DNA from 3 places in the Streptomyces sp. NPDC052114 genome. Region 2 is predicted to be linked to each of the others. Evidence: riboswitches for the same ligand, from Rfam matches in the RefSeq annotation. Region 2 holds a riboswitch; each other region holds the start of a gene.
The links. Region 2 has a riboswitch for thiamine pyrophosphate ahead of thiC (phosphomethylpyrimidine synthase ThiC). Riboswitches for the same ligand answer to the same signal wherever they lie in the genome.
Positions count from the first base shown of each region.

Region 1: linked by a shared signal. The riboswitch ahead of AB0L89_RS07400 (thiamine ABC transporter substrate-binding protein) and the one ahead of thiC (phosphomethylpyrimidine synthase ThiC) in region 2 are both predicted to bind thiamine pyrophosphate.
Region 3: linked by a shared signal. The riboswitch ahead of thiO (glycine oxidase ThiO) and the one ahead of thiC (phosphomethylpyrimidine synthase ThiC) in region 2 are both predicted to bind thiamine pyrophosphate.

Region 1 covers NZ_JBFAWC010000003.1:108,768-114,844, forward strand. The annotation lists gene AB0L89_RS07395 (iron ABC transporter permease) at 1-934, opposite strand, end outside; gene AB0L89_RS07400 (thiamine ABC transporter substrate-binding protein) at 997-2,070, opposite strand; TPP riboswitch at 2,148-2,264, opposite strand; gene rlmN (23S rRNA (adenine(2503)-C(2))-methyltransferase RlmN) at 2,298-3,404, opposite strand; gene AB0L89_RS07410 (phosphatidate cytidylyltransferase) at 3,547-4,650, opposite strand; gene frr (ribosome recycling factor) at 4,702-5,259, opposite strand; gene pyrH (UMP kinase) at 5,416-6,077, opposite strand, start outside.
Region 2 covers NZ_JBFAWC010000007.1:199,650-205,726, reverse strand. The annotation lists gene AB0L89_RS17690 (hypothetical protein) at 147-1,250, opposite strand; gene thiC (phosphomethylpyrimidine synthase ThiC) at 1,393-3,180, opposite strand; TPP riboswitch at 3,173-3,328, opposite strand; gene AB0L89_RS17680 (YibE/F family protein) at 3,400-4,884, shown strand; gene AB0L89_RS17675 (SsgA family sporulation/cell division regulator) at 4,947-5,384, opposite strand; gene AB0L89_RS17670 (helix-turn-helix domain-containing protein) at 5,489-6,077, opposite strand, start outside.
Region 3 covers NZ_JBFAWC010000011.1:58,023-64,099, forward strand. The annotation lists gene thiO (glycine oxidase ThiO) at 1-712, opposite strand, end outside; TPP riboswitch at 710-823, opposite strand; gene AB0L89_RS24360 (FAD-dependent oxidoreductase) at 969-2,195, shown strand; gene AB0L89_RS24365 (Rv2175c family DNA-binding protein) at 2,314-2,679, shown strand; gene thiE (thiamine phosphate synthase) at 2,776-3,426, shown strand; gene metF (methylenetetrahydrofolate reductase [NAD(P)H]) at 3,589-4,506, shown strand; gene AB0L89_RS24380 (hypothetical protein) at 4,559-5,461, shown strand; gene AB0L89_RS24385 (NAD(P)/FAD-dependent oxidoreductase) at 5,487-6,077, opposite strand, start outside.

The DNA of each region.
Region 1 (6,077 bases), on a different contig from region 2:
AGTACGCGAACCCGAAGCCGTCGGGACCGTCGAACGACCGCTGGACGAGCACGCCGAGCGGCAGCACGATCAGCACGGCGACCGTCGCCATGACCAGGCCGAGCAGCGTCCACTGCCCCGCCCCGCGCGGGCGCCGCGCGACGGCCGCCGCGTCGACGAGCTTCAGCGCACTCTCGCGCCGGCGCACCGTCCACGCGTGGACCGCCAGGATCAGCCCGACGGCGGCGAACTGCACGATCGTCAGGACGGCGGCCGTCGGCAGGTCGAGGAGCTGGGCGGTCTGCCGGTAGATCTCCACTTCGAGCGTCGAGTACGCGGGTCCGCCGAGGATCTGCACGACGCCGAAGGAGGTGAAGGTGAAGAGGAAGACCATGAGCGCGGCGGCGGCCACCGCCGGGCCGAGGGCGGGCAGCGTCACCGTCCGCCAGGCCCTGAGGCGCGAGGCGCCGAGCATCCGCGCGGCCTCCTCCTGCCGCGGGTCGAGCTGCGACCAGAGCCCGCCGACCGTGCGGACGACGACCGCGTAGTTGAAGAAGACGTGCGCGAGCAGGATCGCCCACACCGTGGTGTCCAGGCGCACGCCCCACAGCTCGTCGAAGAGCCCGCCCCGCCCGATGAGCGCGAGGAAGGCCGTCCCGACGACGACCGTCGGCAGCACGAACGGCACGGTGACCACGGCCCGCAGCACCTGCTTGCCGGGGAAGTCGAAGCGCGCGAAGACGTACGCGCCGGGGAGCGCGATCAGCAGCGTCAGACCGGTCGAGGCGAGCGCCTGCCAGGTGGTGAACCACAGCACGGACCGGATGTCGGACTGCCCGAGCACCTCGGTGATCCGCCCGAAGCGCCAGACGCCGTCGACGTGCAGCCCGCGCGCGACGATCGCCGTGACGGGGTAGGCGAAGAAGAGCGCGAAGAACGCGACGGGCGCGGCCATCAGACCGAGCCGCGCCGCGCTCCCGCGGGAGCGCCCCTGCACGGGGCGCACTTTCACTTCCGTCACTTCAGTACGAGCGAGGTCCACGACTTGATCCACGCCTCGCGGTTGTCCGCGATCTTCTTCGGGTCCAGGGTCTCGGGCTCGTCGACCGTCACACCGTGCTTCGTGAACAGCTCGGGCAGCTCGGTGCCCTCGCGCACGGGGTTCACGAACATGTTCAGCGGCATGTCCTCCTGGAACTCCTTGCCCGCGAGGAAGTCGAGGAGCGCCTTGCCGCCCTTGGTGTTCTTGGCGTTGCTGAGCAGCCCCGCGTACTCGACCTGACGGAAGCAGGTGCCGGTGGCGACGCCGGTGGGCGCCTCCTTGGGCTGCGGCTCGGCGTAGAGGACTTCGACGGGCGGCGAGGAGGCGTAGGAGACGACGAGCGGGCGGTCGCCCTTGGCCTTCTTGCCGCCGGCGGAGCCGGAGAACTCCTCGTTGTAGGCCTGCTCCCAGCCGTCGACGACCTTGACGCCGTTGGCCTTGAGCTTCGTCCAGTAGTCCTGCCAGCCCTTGTCGCCGTACTGGGCGGCGGTGCCGAGCAGGAAGCCGAGGCCGGGCGACGAGGTCGAGGCGTTCTCGGTCACGAGCAGGTTCTTGTACCGCGGCTCGGCCAGGTCGTCGAAGGACTTCGGCGGCGCGAGCTTCTTGTCGGCGAAGTACTTCTTGTCGTAGTTGACGCAGATGTCACCGCTGTCGACGGGCGTGACCCGGTGCTTGTCCTGGTCGACCCGGTACTGCGCCCCGATCTTGTCCGAGCCCTTGGCCTCGTACGACTGGAAGAGCCCGTTGTCGAGCGCGCGCGAGAGCAGGGTGTTGTCGACGCCGAAGAAGACGTCGCCCTGCGGGTTGTCCTTGGACAGGATCGCCTTGTTCACGGCGGCGCCCGCGTCACCGTCCTTGAGGACCTTGACCTTGTAGCCCGACCGCTTCTCGAAGTCCTTCAGTACGTCCTTGGAGACGTTGAAGGAGTCGTGGCTGACGAGCGTGACGCTCTTGGCGTCGCTCTCCCCGGACCCGCCGCACGCGGAGAGCGCGACGAGCCCGAGGCCCACCGCGACCGCGGCGGACGTGACCTTCTTGGTGGTGCTCACTGACTTTCCTCCTGGGTGACCAGGAGAAGACGCGGCCCTGCCCGCCGGCCGGACGGCCTGCGGGCAGGGCGCAACAGCTTGAGTGATGACCGAACTTCCTACCCGGAATGACCCGGGCGAGGTTCAGAGGGTCTGCGGCCCACCTGTCCAAGGTGCCGCACTCTCAGCGCTGTGGCGCTCCCCTGTCGGAATATGCAGATGTGTGTACGAGCCGTACGCCCGCCAGACTACCTCTCGGCCGCGGCGAGCTGGCCGCACGCTCCGTCGATCTCCTGGCCCCGGGTGTCCCGGATCGTGACCGGCACGCCATGGGCGGCGATGGCCTCCACGAACGCCTTCTCGTCCTCCGGCCGCGAGGCCGTCCACTTGGAGCCCGGCGTCGGGTTCAGCGGTATGAGGTTCACGTGCACGGGCTTGCCCTTGAGGAGCCGGCCGAGCCGGTCACCGCGCCACGCCTGGTCGTTGATGTCCCTGATCAGCGCGTACTCGATGGAGAGGCGGCGCCCCGACTTCGCGGCGTACTCCCAGCCCGCGTCGAGCACCTCGCGCACCTTCCAGCGCGTGTTGACCGGCACGAGGGTGTCGCGCAGCTCGTCGTCCGGGGCGTGCAGCGAGATGGCGAGGCGGCACTTGAAGCCCTCGTCGGCGAACCGGTGGATCGCCGGGACGAGCCCGACCGTCGAGACCGTGATGCCGCGCTGCGAGAGGCCGAGACCATCCGGCTCGGGGTCGGTCAGCGCGCGGATGGCGCCGACGACGCGCTTGTAGTTGGCGAGCGGCTCGCCCATCCCCATGAAGACGATGTTGGAGAGCCGCGCGGGCCCGCCGGGGATCTCGCCGTCCCGCAGCGCCCGCATGCCGTCCACGATCTGGTGCACGATCTCGCCGGTCGAGAGATTCCGGTCGAGCCCGGCCTGTCCCGTGGCACAGAACGGACAGTTCATGCCACAGCCCGCCTGGGAGCTGATGCACATGGTGACCCGGTCCGGGTACCGCATGAGGACCGACTCGACGAGCGTCCCGTCGAACAGACGCCAGAGCGTCTTGCGGGTGGTGTCGTCGTCACAGCTGATGTGCCGCACCACGGACATCAGATCGGGCAGCAACGCGTCACGGAGCTTCTCGCGCGCACCGGCGGGGATGTCGGTCCACTCCGCCGGGTCGTGGGCGTACCGCGCGAAGTAGTGCTGCGAGAGCTGTTTGGCGCGGAACGGCTTCTCGCCGATGGCGGCGACGGCTTCCTTGCGCTCGGCGGGCGTGAGGTCGGCGAGGTGCCGCGGCGGCTTCTTGGCTCCGCGGGGCGCGACGAAAGTGAGTTCTCCGGGCTTAGGCATGGCACTACCAGTGTCGCAGATGACCGCCCATGCCTCTCGCGCCCGGAAACCCGATCACCACGCCGCCCCCGGCCCCCACGGCAACGAGCCCCCTTCCGGTGCGGGAAGAGGGCTCGTACAACGATCTGTGCAAGGGAACCGCTCAGCCGGAGCCGACGAAGACCACCAGCAGCAGCCACACCACCGGTGCCGTCGGGAGCAGGGAGTCGAGGCGGTCCATGATGCCGCCGTGGCCCGGCAGCAGCGTGCCCATGTCCTTGATCCCGAGGTCCCGCTTGATCATCGACTCGCCGAGGTCACCGAGCGTGGCGCTCGCCGCGACCGCGAGGCCGATCAGCAGGCCCTGCCACCACGTACCGCCGTCGATCAGGAACTGCATGCACAGCGCACCCGCGGCCATCGCGAAGGTGACCGCGCCGACCAGGCCCTCGCGGGTCTTGCCGGGGCTGATGCGCGGCGCCAGCTTGTGCTTGCCGAAGCGCCAGCCGATCGCATACGCGCCGGTGTCGCTGACCACGGTCAGGAGCAGGAAGGTCAGCACCCGCTGCGGACCGTCGTCCGCGGTGAGCATCAGCGCCACGAACGTCGCGAGGAAGGGGACGTAGAAGGCCGCGAAGACCCCCGCCGTGACGTCCTTCAGATAGCCCTCGGGAGGCTCGGTCATGCGCCAGACGAGCACCGCGAGCGCCGTGAGCGCCATCGCGACCCAGGCGCCCTCGGCCCCGCGGACGTAGCCGGCGACGACCATCGCCGCGCCGCCCACCGCCAGCGGCACCAGCGGCGCCTTGATCTCCTTGCGCTCCTCGAGCCGGGAGGTGAGCTCCCAGAGACCGACCACGACGGCGACCGCTATGACGCCGACGAAGACGGCCTTCACGATGAACAACGACGCGACGATCACCGCGCCGAGTCCCACACCGACTCCTATGGCCGCCCCGAGGTCGCGACCCGCGCTCTTCTTCTGCGGTGCTGCCGGGGCGGGCTGTGGTGCGCTGGGCATGGGCTCCTGCGGAGGCTCGTCACGGAACAGGGGGCCGCCCATCCGAGTGGCCCCCCGGTCGTCGTCCTGGTCTCCGCCGTTCACGGGTACGTCGGGCACGATGGGCATGGGCTGCGTCTCAGACGGAAACAGCGCGTCCTGCGCATCGTACGCGGGACCCGGCGGGGTCGCCCCCTGACCAGGCCCCTGGTCGGGCGGCCCCCAATACCCGGCTCTGGGCGGCGCCCCCCAGGAAGAGTCGTTCACGGATCGGTTTCCTGATTCCTCGGACTTCGATCAGCCTCGATCAGACCTCGATCAGACTTCGAGCAGCTCGGCTTCCTTGTGCTTGAGCAGCTCGTCCACCTGGGCGACGTACTTCGCGGTGGTGTCGTCGAGCTCCTTCTCGGCGCGGCGTCCCTCGTCCTCGCCGACGTCGCCGTCCTTGATCGCCTTGTCGAAGGCCTCCTTGGCCTTGCGGCGGATCGACCGGATCGAGATCTTGGAGTCCTCGGCCTTGGTCTTGGCGACCTTGATGTACTCCTTGCGGCGGTCCTGGGTGAGCTCGGGGAAGGTCACCCGGATGATGTTGCCGTCGTTGCTCGGGTTGACGCCGAGGTCGGAGTCGCGGATCGCCTGCTCGATGTTGCGCAGCGCGCTCTTGTCGAACGGGGTCACCACGGCCATCCGCGGCTCGGGCACCGAGAACGAGGCCAGCTGGTTGATCGGCGTCAGCGCGCCGTAGTAGTCCGCCACGATCTTGTTGAACATCGCCGGGTGCGCACGCCCGGTGCGGATCGCGGCGAAGTCCTCCTTGGCGACCACGACGGCCTTCTCCATCTTCTCCTCGGCCTCGAGGAGGGTCTCTTCGATCACCACTTGCTCCTGCGTGTCTTGAGTGGCCCGGCTAGCACGGGGCGGCCGGCTGCGTCGCGTCTCTTTCCTGCACGGTGTCCGACCGGCAGGGCTTTGTCCATCCCTCTCAAGTGACGTCTCGCGTGCGTCCCTTGAGACTGACCCAGGTCGCGGGGGTCAGGCCCGGCTTCCCTGGTCGCCCACGAGAGTGCCGATCTTCTCACCCTTGACGGCCCGGGCGATATTGCCTTCGGAGAGCAGCTCGAAGACGAGGATGGGCAGCTTGTTGTCCCGGCACAGCGTGATCGCGGTCATGTCGGCGACCTTGAGGTCGCGCGTGATGACCTCGCCGTAGCCGAGGGAGTCGAACTTCACCGCGTCGGGGTTGGTCTTCGGGTCGGAGTCGTAGACGCCGTCCACGCCGTTCTTCCCCATGAGCAGCGCCTCGGCGTCGATCTCCAGGGCGCGCTGCGCGGCGGTGGTGTCGGTGGAGAAGTACGGCATGCCCATGCCCGCACCGAAGATGACCACGCGGCCCTTCTCCAGGTGGCGCACGGCGCGCAGCGGGATGTACGGCTCCGCGACCTGCCCCATGGTGATGGCGGTCTGGACGCGGCAGTCGATGCCTTCCTTCTCCAGGAAGTCCTGCAGCGCGAGACAGTTCATGACCGTGCCGAGCATGCCCATGTAGTCGGAGCGGGCCCGGTCCATGCCGCGCTGCTGGAGCTCGGCGCCGCGGAAGAAGTTGCCGCCGCCGATGACGGCGGCGATCTGGGCGCCGTCGCGGACGACGGCCGCGATCTCGCGGGCGATGGCGTGCACCACGTCGGGATCGACAC
Region 2 (6,077 bases):
GCCGGAACAGGGGAGCCCCGGACCATGAGGTCCGGCCGAGCCGGAGCTCGGGCCAAAGCCCGAGCCCGGCCACGTGCCCGAGCACCACACCACCTCGACGCGCCGCCGCCGGCGAACGGCGGCGCGGGATCGAGGCCTCGTGGCCCCTACATACGCCGAAGTACCTGTGCCCCGGCCCTTTCGACCGTTGTGCGGCTGTAGACGTGCACCAACGCAAGGTGGAAGAGCGCCGGCGCAAGGGGTGCCCACCGGTGAATCCGATCGGCACGCAGCATGTACTTGACCACGGTTGCCGGGCGGAAAGGCACGCAGTCGATGGTCTGATGCTCCCATCTGTCCGCGACTCCTCTGCTCATACGCGCCTGCAGACCTTCGCGGGTCAAGTCCTTGAGCCTGGCGTAGAAGTGGGCGCTCCAGTGGCGCTTCTCGATGTCCAGCACGAAGGCAAGCAGGTCGAGTGAGTACTCGTTCGGTTCGAGGGAGAGTTCCTCCCTCATGCCGCGTCGCGCGACGGCATGCAGGTCAGGAGCGCTCCGGCCGGATGAATCGATATGCCGTGACATGCCCTCGTTCACGGAGGAGTTCCAGACCCCCGGGGCCATCCGGACCCGGTCACTGCGCTGGCTGACGACCAGCATGTCGTCAGCGGTCACCACCGCGATGTTCGTGGCGAAACTGCACTGCAGAAACGCAGGTGCCTCCAGTGGTTTGTCCGGGTCGAGATAGCGGGACCGAGGAGTCGTCCCATCGGCCAGCCGACGGTCGAGCTGCTGAGCCACGAGAAACGCGTGGTAGTCGGTCGGGCGCAGTCGCAGGTGGACTTCGGGCTGCTCGTCGAGGGCCGTGCGGGAGACGTCGAAGGAATCGACCGCGTAGCGAGGACCGTTCCACAGCGGTGTTCGGCCCTCCGCGCGTAAGAGTGCGCTTTCGGCCTCGATCTCGGCGCGCCACCCGGCCATCTGCGACGGCAGCTCGATCTCCTCGTCGAGGACCTGCACGTAGATGGCGTCGGCCGGTATGGACGACTCGCCGTCACCCTCCACGATCAGGGCGGACGTGTGGAGAGGGCCCAGCGAGAAGGTGCTCCACGCGGGGCTGGACTCCTCGCGCTGCCTCAGGCTGCGTACCGCTCTCGTGGAGCGAGTCCGCAGCCTGTACCAGGAGTTCTGCAACGGCTGTTGGAACAGCACCGCGAACAACATCCCCAGTACCGCGCCGACGACTCCGTTGGCCACATCGATCCCGCCCATGTCAGGCAGGGTAGGGACGCGGATCGTCCCGTGCGCGATCTTGGCTGTTCCGTTACGGCACGGAGCAGGGCCGGCCAGAGCCTGGCGGGCCCCGGGCATGGTGACCGGGGCCCTGACCAGGAACTCAGCCCATGGCGCAGGGTCAGTCGGCGATCGGCAGATAGACCCGGTTGCCCGACGCCGCGAATTCCTTCGACTTCTGTTCCATGCCCGCCTCGATGTCGTCGGCGGCCAGGTCGCCGCCGTGTTCGCGGCGGATGTCCTGGGAGATCTTCATCGAGCAGAACTTCGGCCCGCACATCGAGCAGAAGTGCGCCGTCTTCGCGGGCTCGGCCGGCAGCGTCTCGTCGTGGAACTCCCTTGCCGTGACCGGGTCGAGGGCCAGGTTGAACTGGTCCTCCCAGCGGAACTCGAAGCGGGCGTCCGAGAGCGCGTCGTCCCAGTCCTGCGCGCCCGGGTGCCCCTTGGCGAGGTCGGCGGCGTGCGCCGCGATCTTGTACGTGATGACACCGGTCTTCACGTCGTCGCGGTTGGGCAGACCCAGGTGCTCCTTGGGCGTGACGTAGCAGAGCATCGCCGTGCCCCACCAGCCGATCATCGCGGCGCCGATGCCGGAGGTGATGTGGTCGTAGGCGGGCGCGATGTCCGTGGTCAGCGGGCCGAGGGTGTAGAACGGCGCCTCCTCGCAGATCTCCTGCTGGAGGTCGATGTTCTCCTTGATCTTGTGCATCGGGACGTGACCGGGGCCCTCGATCATCGTCTGTACGTTGTGACGCTTGGCGATCGTGTTGAGTTCCCCGAGCGTGCGGAGCTCGGCGAACTGCGCCTCGTCGTTGGCGTCCGCGATCGAGCCGGGCCGCAGGCCGTCGCCGAGCGAGTACGTCACGTCGTACGCCGCGAGGATCTCGCAGAGCTCCTCGAAGTGCTCGTAGAGGAAGCTCTCCTTGTGGTGCGCGAGGCACCAGGCCGCCATGATCGAACCGCCGCGCGAGACGATGCCGGTCTTGCGGCGCGCGGTGAGCGGGACATACGGAAGGCGCACGCCCGCGTGCACCGTCATGTAGTCCACGCCCTGTTCGGCCTGCTCGATGACCGTGTCCTTGTAGATCTCCCAGGTCAGCTCCTCGGCGCGGCCGTCGACCTTCTCCAGGGCCTGGTAGAGGGGAACGGTGCCGATCGGGACGGGGGAGTTGCGCAGGACCCACTCGCGGGTGGTGTGGATGTTGCGGCCGGTGGACAGGTCCATGACCGTGTCGGCGCCCCACTTGGTCGCCCACGTCATCTTGTCCACCTCCTCCTCGATGGAGGAAGTGACGGCGGAATTGCCGATGTTGGCGTTCACCTTCACCAGGAACCTCTTGCCGATGATCATCGGCTCGATCTCCGGGTGGTTCACGTTGGCCGGGATCACGGCGCGCCCCGCGGCGACCTCGGCGCGCACGATCTCGGGGTCCAGGTTCTCGCGGATCCCGATGAACTCCATCTCGGGCGTGATCTCGCCGCGACGGGCGTACGCGAGCTGCGTCACCGCCTGTCCCTGGCGGGCGCGGCGCGGCTGGCGGGGGCGGCCGGGGAAGACCGCGTCGAGGTTCTTGAGCCCGCCGCGCGGCGAGGTGTGCTTGATGCCGTCGTCCTCGGGACGGGGCGGACGGCCCGCATACTCCTCGGTGTCGCCGCGGGCGATGATCCAGTTCTCCCGCAGCGGCGGCAGACCGCGGCGGACGTCGGTCTCGGCCGACGGGTCGGTGTACGGACCGGAAGTGTCGTACAGGGTCACGGCCTTGCCGTTGGTGAGGTGCACCTGGCGGACCGGCACGCGCAGGTCGGGGCGCGAGCCCTCGACGTACGCCTTGTGCCAGCCGATGGACTTCCCGGCCTCGTCGCTCTCGTGCTGCGTCGAGGCAGGCGTGCGTGCGTCCGATGTGGTCATGAGACCTACTCCCTACGCCGGCATTACCCGGTAACAGGTTCGGCGGTCGACGCAGCGGATCCCGTACGGTCCGCACCACCACTGGTGCCTTTCGTACGGAGGTCAGCGCCCTCTCAGCCCGGTGCTCCGAGCTCCCGCGATTGCAAAGGTGCCTCCACGCTAGCGTCATGTCGGGCGCGCTGAACAGAGGGCCCCCTCCGTTCTTGCGATGATCGGTCAGTGACCACCACACCGCCGCCGTCCCCGCCGCCGTCGCAACCGCCCGTCCCGGGACCGCCTCCGGAGGGTCCGGGCCAGCCTCCCGGGCAGGGGCGTTCCCCTGGACAGTCCCCCGGACATGGGCACGGAGGGCACTCCCACAGTCACAGTCACGGCCCGGCCGCGCCGGTCTCCCAGCATCTGCGCAAGGTCATCGCCGCGGTGCTGATTCCTTTCGCCACCGCGGTCGTCGTGGGGCTCGTGGTGCTCTGGCCGGGCGGTGCGCCGTCGCACGAGCGGACCGGCGTCGGCTTCGACCGGCAGATGCAGTCGGCCAAGGTCACGAAGGTGCTGGAGCTGCCCTGCAAGGAACTCAGCCCCTCGCAGCCCACGCCGAACGGCGACACGTCCACCGCCGAGGGCCAGTCCGCGCAGTCCAACGCCCAGGGCATCTGCAAGAAGGCGACGATCGAGGTGACCAGCGGCAAGGACAAGGGCCGCACCTTCATCGAGATCATCCAGCCGGATTCGCCCCGGCAACTCGGCACGGGCCAGGAGGTGGTGGTCGCCTACGAACCCAAGGCACCCGAGGGGCTCCAGTACTCGGTCACCGATGTGAACCGCAAGATCCCGATGGCCCTGCTCGCCGGCATCTTCGCGCTCGCCGTCGTCGTGGTGGGACGGATGCGCGGTGTGATGGCCCTGGTCGCGCTCGCCATCAGCTTCATGGTGCTGACCCTCTTCATCCTGCCGGCGATCCTGCAGGGCTCGAACCCGCTGGTCGTCGCGGTGATCGGGGCGAGCGCCATCATGCTGATCGCGCTCTATCTCTGTCACGGCCTCACGGCCCGCACCTCCGTCGCGGTACTCGGCACGCTGATCTCCCTGCTGCTCATCGGCCTCCTCGGCTCGCTCTTCATCGGCTGGGCGGCGCTGACCGGCAACACGGACGACAACACCGGCCTCATCCATGGCCTGTACCCGTCCATCGACATGAGCGGCCTGCTGCTCGCGGGCGTCATCATCGGCTCGCTCGGCGTGCTCGACGACGTGACCGTCACGCAGACCTCCGCGGTCTGGGAACTCCACCAGGCCAACCCCTCGATGGGCTGGCGCGGCCTCTACCGCGCGGGCATCCGCATCGGCCGCGACCACATCGCCTCGGTCGTCAACACCCTCGTACTCGCCTACGCGGGCGCCGCGCTGCCCCTCCTGCTGCTCTTCTCCATCGCCCAGTCCAGCATGGGCACCGTGGCCAACAGCGAGTTGGTCGCCGAGGAGATCGTGCGCACCCTCATCGGGTCGATCGGCCTGGTCGCCTCGGTGCCGGTGACGACCGCGCTGGCCGCCCTGGTCGTCTCCGCCGACCGCTCCTCCGGTGCGGGTGCGGGGGCCGGTGCGGGGCGCGGCGGTGCCGGCTCCCATGCCGGTGCCGCGGCTTCGGCGTCCGGCGTCCCCGCCGCCCGCCCCTCACGCGGTGGACGGGGGCGGCGCCGCAAGACGTGACGCCGGGGCGGATGCAAAATGCAGCAATCTGCCATTCGTGTCGGCCCGTTGCCCCCAAAAGCTCAGCCCGCGTTCTGCTCCTCCGCGAGGATCCGGTCCAGCGCCTCGTCGAGATGCGTGTCGAAGTCGGCGAGCGCCCGCTCCTGCCCGAACGGCACCACCTTGTCCGTACGGTCGAGGAAGGCGAGCAGCGGCGGAATGCCGACCCTGAACAGCGCCTGGTCACCGCCGACCTGAAGCCTGATCAGCGCCTCGTCGAGCAGGTCGGGATCGGTGGGCTCGATGCGCACGTCCCCGTCCCCGCACGGCCTGCTCACGCCGTCGATCAGCAGCTCCCGCCCGAAGGTCCACGACACCGGGGCATCACCGGGCAGATGGAACGTCAGCCGCACGGCATAGGGATCGTTGATCTCATAGCGCAGCTCCACCGGGATGCGAAACGAGAGCTCCTCGGAAACAAGGAAGCTCATCATGACCTCTGCCTGCACCGACTCGCCCATCGCCGCCCTACCCCGTCATATAGCCCGCACATGGCCAGGAACCAACTCCCTGACACTCCTGGCATCTTGCTTAACGTACACACCAGATCACAAGGAGTGAGTTTTCAGATGCTGATAGAGAAGGCGAGTGTCCCTAGTAGCTTTCCGATCTCCCGCTGCAACCTCTGCGCCGCGGGCAGCAGCCGGTCCGCGTGAGCGGCCGGAACCGAGATGGCCATGGTCGCCGCGGTGTCCCCCGCCGTGATCGGAATCGCCGCGCAGACGGTCCCGAGCGCGTACTCCTGGCGCTCCACGACAGGTCGCATCCGCTCCATCGCATCGAGCCGCCGCATGAAGGTGCGGTCGTCCCGAACCGAGTAGCGAGTGATCGACTGAACCGGATAGCGGGCGAGGTGGTCCTGCCGCCCCCGCTCGTCGAGCTGGCCGAGCAGGCACTGCCCGATCGCGTGGGCGTGCCCCGTCTCACGGAAGTCCGCCCACTCCTCGACGGCGGGGTTGTTCGGGGTGTCGGCCACGGCCACGAGATCGATCTCGCCCTCGCGGTAGACCGCGAAGTACACGGGGACGCCGATGGTGTCGCGCCAGTGCGCCAGCGACTCGTCGATCGTGCCGCGACGATTCTGCTGCGCCCCGCTGCTGCTCAGTCGCTCGGCGGCCTCGCCGAGCACGAACACGCCCTTCTCACGGCGCAGA
Region 3 (6,077 bases), on a different contig from region 2:
CCTTCACGGGGCGCACGGGCGGCAGGACGTCGTCGGGCACGCCCGCGAGGCGCCCGCTGAGGCTGCCCGCCGCGAGCACCGTCGACGGTGCGGTCAGCTCGGTGCCGTCCCCGAGGACGACACCGAGCGCCCGGTCGCGTACGACACGAAGGCGCTCGGCCCAGGCGCGGTGGAGGACCACCCCCGCCCGCTCACAGGCCACCAGAAGCGCCGCAGAGAGCCTGCGCGGGTCGATCTGGTGGTCGCCGTCGACCCGAAGACCGCCCCGCACCCCCGGCGCCAGCATCGGCTCCAGGCGCCGGCACTCGCGGCCGCTGAGCCACTCCGACTCCAGTCCCGACTGGCGTTGCAGGGTGTGCAGTTCGCGCAGATGGGCGCGGTCGTCGGAGTCGAGCGCGACCGCGAGCGTGCCGCACGCGCGGTAGCCGAGGTCGCGCCCGCTCGCCTCGGCCAGCTCGGCGGCGAACTCCGGATAGCGGCGGGCGGACTCCAGGTTGATGCCCAGCAGCGTCTGCTCGCCGTAGTGCAGTTCGGTGACGGCGGCCAGCATGCCCGCCGCGACCTGGGCGGCGCCGCCGCCCGGCTCGGGGTCCACGACCGCGACGGACAGGCCGCGCTGCGCGGCCCGCCAGGCCGTGACCAGGCCGATCACACCGCCCCCGACGACCAGGACGTCAGAGGTGAGCGAGGGCGTACTCGTAGGTGAATGCATGGGCGTCCAGCCCCTCCCTTCGCCGGCATGACCCGGATCAGGTTCGTACGGTCGGAGGCCGTCCCAGCCTCCCTCTCAGCCCGGTGCGTCCGGGCTCCCGCGAGTGCTCTGCACCGGCCACCCTAGCCCGTCGCTTCGCACGGCAGTAGGGGAGCTGTCCGGGTATGGACCATGACTGTGTGTCAGAGATCTCCCCGTCGGCCCCTGAAGCCGCCGCCGTCCGCCGTCCTAGAGTGATCGGGTGAGCGAGCAGCAGATGCAGAGCGAGCAGCAGCGGAAGCGCCCGGAGCGGCACGTCGTGATCGTCGGCGCCGGAATGGCCGGTGTGCAGACCGCCGTGGCCCTGCGCGAGCAGGGATTCACCGGGGCGGTCACCCTCATCGGGGCGGAGCCGCACCAGCCGTACGACAGGCCGCCGCTGTCCAAGGCGGTCCTCCTCGGCAAGGCGGAGGGCTCCGCCTTCGACATCGACTTCGAGGCGCTCGGCATCGAGCTGAGCCTGGGCCGCGAGGTCACGGGCGTGCGCCCCGCCGACCACGAGCTGGACACCGCCGAAGGCCCCGTCGCCTACGACGCCCTGGTCCTTGCGACCGGCGCCGAGCCGATCCGGCTGCCCGGCACCGAGGGCGTCCCCGGGGTGCACCTCCTGCGCACCCTGGACGACGCGGAGCGGCTGCGGCCGGTCCTCGCCGAGCAGCACGACATCGTGGTGGTCGGGGCGGGCTGGATCGGCGCGGAGTTCGCCACGGCCGCGCGCGAGGCGGGCTGTTCCGTCACCGTGGTGGAGGCCGCGGCACGGCCGCTGGCCGGGGCGCTGCCGGAGGAGGTCGCGGCCCCGATGACGGGCTGGTACGCGGACTCCGGAGCCGCCCTGCGCACCCACGCGCGCGTGGCGCACGTCGAACCGGGCGCGGTGGTCCTCTCCGACGGGACCCGGCTGCCCGCCGGCGCCGTCGTCGTCGGCATCGGGGCGCGGCCCGCGACGGCCTGGCTGGCCGGCTCCGGCATCGCGCTCGGCGCGCACGGGGAGGTCGTGGCCGACGACCACCTGCGCGCCTCGGCGCCCGACGTGTACGCGGTCGGCGACTGCTCGTCCTTCCCCTCCGCGCGGTACGGCGAGCGCCTGCTCGTGCACCACTGGGACAACGCCGTCCAGGGGCCGCGCACGCTGGCGGCGAACATCATCGGCGAGACCCCGGCGGCCTACGACCCCGTGCCGTACTTCTGGTCGGAGCAGTTCGGGCGCTTCGTGCAGTACGCGGGGCACCACGCGGCCGCCGACCGGCTGGTGTGGCGCGGCGACCCGGCGGGCATGGCCTGGTCGGTGTGCTGGCTGCGGGACGGCGCCCTGGTGGCGGTCCTCGCGGTGGGCCGCCCGCGGGACCTGGCACAGGGCCGCAAGCTCATCGAGTCGGGGTCCCGGCTCGACCCGGAGAAGGTCCAGGATCCGTCGGTGCCGCTGAAGAAGGCGGAGTACGCGTAGGTCGTGGTGCGCGCGGGCGGCCCCGGAGCCCTCCGGGGCCGGGCCTTCGCGGGCCCTGGCCCCCGGCCGGGCACCGGCTCACCGGCCCGTGTGCCCGACCGGCGATACGCTGGACCATGTGACCGAGATTGACGCAAAGACTGATGCTCTCGTCCCCGCCTGGCTCCACCTCCCCGACATCGCCGAAATGCTCGACGTCGAGGTGACGCGTGTGCGCCAGCTGGTCAAGGAGGGCCAGCTGATCGCCGTGCGCCGTGGTGAGAACCGGGCGCTTCAGGTGCCGGCGGCCTTCATCGACGGCGACAAGGTCGTCAAGGGCCTCGTCGGCACCCTGACGCTCCTGAGGGACGACGGCTTCAACGACGAAGAGATGCTCGAGTGGCTCTTCACCCCCGATCCGACCCTGCCCGGCACCCCCGCGCAGGCCCTGAGCGAGAATCGCGGCACGGAGGTGAAGCGCCGTGCCCAGGCGCTCGCCGTCTGAGCAGGCGCAGGCCGCCTGACCGAAAAGAACCGTCCGGTGCGGGGGCCGCGTGCACGCCACGCGGCCCCCGCCCCACCAATAACGGGGGGACTCTCCATGGCCGCCGATCACCGCGCTCAGCTCGCCGACGCCCGGCTCTACCTGTGTGTGGACGCCCGCAAGCGCCAGGGAGACCTCCCGGAGTTCCTCGACGCCGTCCTCGCGGGCGGCGTCGACATCGTGCAGCTGCGCGACAAGGGCATGGAGGCCGGCGAGGAGCTGGAGCACCTCCAGGTCTTCGCGGACGCCGCCCGGCGGCACGGCAAGCTCCTCGCGGTGAACGACCGCGCGGACGTCGCGCACGCCATCGGCGCCGACGTGCTGCATCTCGGCCAGGGGGACCTGCCCGTGCCCGCGGCCCGCGCCGTTCTCGGCGCGGACGTGCTCGTCGGCCGCTCCACGCACGCCGAGGCGGAGGCCGCCGCGGCCGCCGTCCAGGAGGGCGTGGACTACTTCTGCACGGGGCCGTGCTGGCCCACGCCCACCAAGCCGGGGCGCCACGCCCCCGGCCTCGACCTGGTCCGCTACACCGCCTCGCTCGGCACGGACCGCCCCTGGTTCGCCATCGGCGGCATCGACGCGGGCAATCTGGACGAGGTGCTCGAAGCGGGTGCGCGCCGGGTGGTCGTCGTGCGGGCGATCACGGAGGCGGACGACCCGGGCGCCGCCGCGGCAGAGTTCGCCAAGCGGCTGCGTGCCACCGGCTGACCGGGGCGGATGCGCGGGGCGTGCGCCCATGTGATCGCGAGGGGCGTACGCCTGTCTGATCAACAGCCCGTGAGTGTCCGATCCGTGGACAACAACCCGGCAAACCGGCCAAATCTCCCAGGCCCGGTTGGGCGACCGCCCCGGCCTGGCTAACCTGCGGGTATGGCCCTTGGCACAGCTTCCACCAGGACTGACCGCGCGCGCACCGTGCGGGACATGCTCGCGACCGGCAAGACGACGTACTCGTTCGAGTTCTCCGCGCCGAAGACCCCGAAGGGTGAGCGGAATCTGTGGAACGCGCTGCGCCGGGTCGAGGCGGTGGCCCCGGACTTCGTCTCCGTGACCTACGGGGCGGGCGGCTCCACGCGCACCGGCACGGTCAAGGAGACCCAGCAGATCGTCGCCGACACGACGCTGACGCCCGTCGCGCACCTGACCGCGGTCGACCACTCCGTGGCCGAACTGCGCAACATCATCGGGCAGTACGCGGATGCGGGCATCAGGAACATGCTCGCGGTCCGCGGCGACCCGCCCGGCGACCCCCTGGGCGACTGGATCGCCCACCCCGAGGGCCTCACCTACGCCGCCGAACTGGTCGAACTCATCAAGGAGTCCGGTGACTTCTGCGTGGGCGTCGCGGCCTTCCCCGCGATGCACCCGCGCTCGCCCGACTGGGATTCCGACACCCGGCACTTCATCGACAAGTGCCGGGCCGGCGCGGACTACGCGATCACACAGATGTTCTTCGACCCGGAGGAGTACCTGCGGCTGCGCGACCGCGTCGAGGCGGCCGGCTGCGAGACGCCGATCATCCCCGAGATGATGCCGGTCACCAACGTCCGCCAGCTCGACCGGCTGCCCCAGCTCAGCAACGCCGTATTCCCGGCCGCGCTGAAAGAGAGGATCCTCTCGGTCAAAGATGATCCGGCCGCTGTACGCTCCATTGGCATCGAGTTCGCGACGGAGTTCTGCGCGCGGCTGCTGGCCGAAGGTGTGCCGGGGCTGCACTTCATCACGCTCAACAACTCCACGGCGACGCTGGAAATCTACGAAAATCTGGGTCTGCACCAGCAGGCCTGACCGGCGCTACCCCGTTACCCGCGGGCGGCGGCCGTAGGGGAGAGGGGCGTACATGGGCTGGGCGGTCCTCTACATCGCGTTCGGATTCGTCGCGCTGTGGTTGCTCGGCGAGGTGCTGCTGCAGTACAAGGCCCGGCTGCGCTGGCGTGTGCTGGCCTTCGTGGGCTTCCTCGGCGTCGTCCTCGGCGTGCTGATCCCGTCGGTGTGGATCATCGGGGTCGGCGCCATCGCCTTCGCCACGGGCCAGACGTATGTGACGCTGTCGTTCCGCAAGGGCTTCTCCACCGGCTGGGCGCTCGGCGGCCAGCCGGGCCTGAGCAAGCGCCGCAGGAGGGCGCCGCGGGAGGCCGCCGCGCAGGAGCCGACGCTCCAGGTCTCCGACCTGGAGTACGAGCAGGTACCGCCGCCGCCCGCCCACGACCCCGGGGTCTACGAACCGGAGCCGATGCCCGACGACACCGGGCAGTACGGCGTGTACAACGACTCGGCGTACGCGCCGCCGGCCGCGGGCGACTCCTACCAGGGCGACACCTACCAGAACGACGCCTACGGCTACGACGCCGCGGCCTACACCGGCTACGACCAGCAGGGCTACGGCTACGACGAGACCGGTCAGCAGCAGTACGCCGCGTACTCCGACCCGTACATCGGCACGCAGACCTACGGCGCCCGGCAGAGCTACGACACCTACGGCGACCAGCAGTCCTACGCCCCGTACGGCGGCGACACCTACGGCGGCGACCTCGGCGGGACCTACCAGGACACCCCGCCCGGCGGGGTCTGGGTGCCGCAGCAGCGCACCACCGACGAGCCGTACGGCGGTGAACTCCCGCCGGAGCAGCCGTATCCGTACCAGGGCGGGCACGCGGGCGGACCTGCCGACGGGCACGCCGGTGGACACGCCGGAGGGTACGACGGCTCGGGCTACAACGAGCAGCAGCAGTACCGGTACTGACCCGCCTCGGGGCGAGGGCCGCGGCTCACCGCGAGCCGCGGAACTCCGGGCCCTCGACGATCAGCCCCGCCACCAGCGTGCCCGACATGCCCGCGTGGGGGAGGCCGCCGCCGGGGTGCGACCAGCCGCCGACCGCGAAGAGCCCGGGCAGCCGGGTGGTGTTGGACGGGTGCAGGAGCGCGCCGTCGGCCGCGGCGAGCGCCGGGGCCGGGACCGCGCCGCCGTCGGCGCCGGTGGCCCCGGCGATGTCGGCGGGGGTGCGGACCTCGTGCCACAGGAGGCGGTCGCGCAGGTCGGGGACGGCGGCCTCGGCGCGGGAGATCACGCGGTCCACGTCCGCCGCGGTCACCTCCAGCCCGGCGGGCACCGTCACCGTGAGCGTCACCGCCTCGTGCGGTCCCTCGGGAGTCAGGTCCTCGTCACCGGGGCGCAGCACCGTGACGGTCGGGGAGGCGGGCAGCCCGCGCCGCTCTCCGAAGAGGCGGTCCAGCTCGTCCTCGCGGTCGGCCGAGTGCACCACCGTCCGATGCGGCGTCCCCTCCGGCCGCGCCCCGCTCAGCGCGAGCAGCACCGTCAGCCGGCTGGGCATCCCGGAGCGCGCCGGGACCTCGTCCGC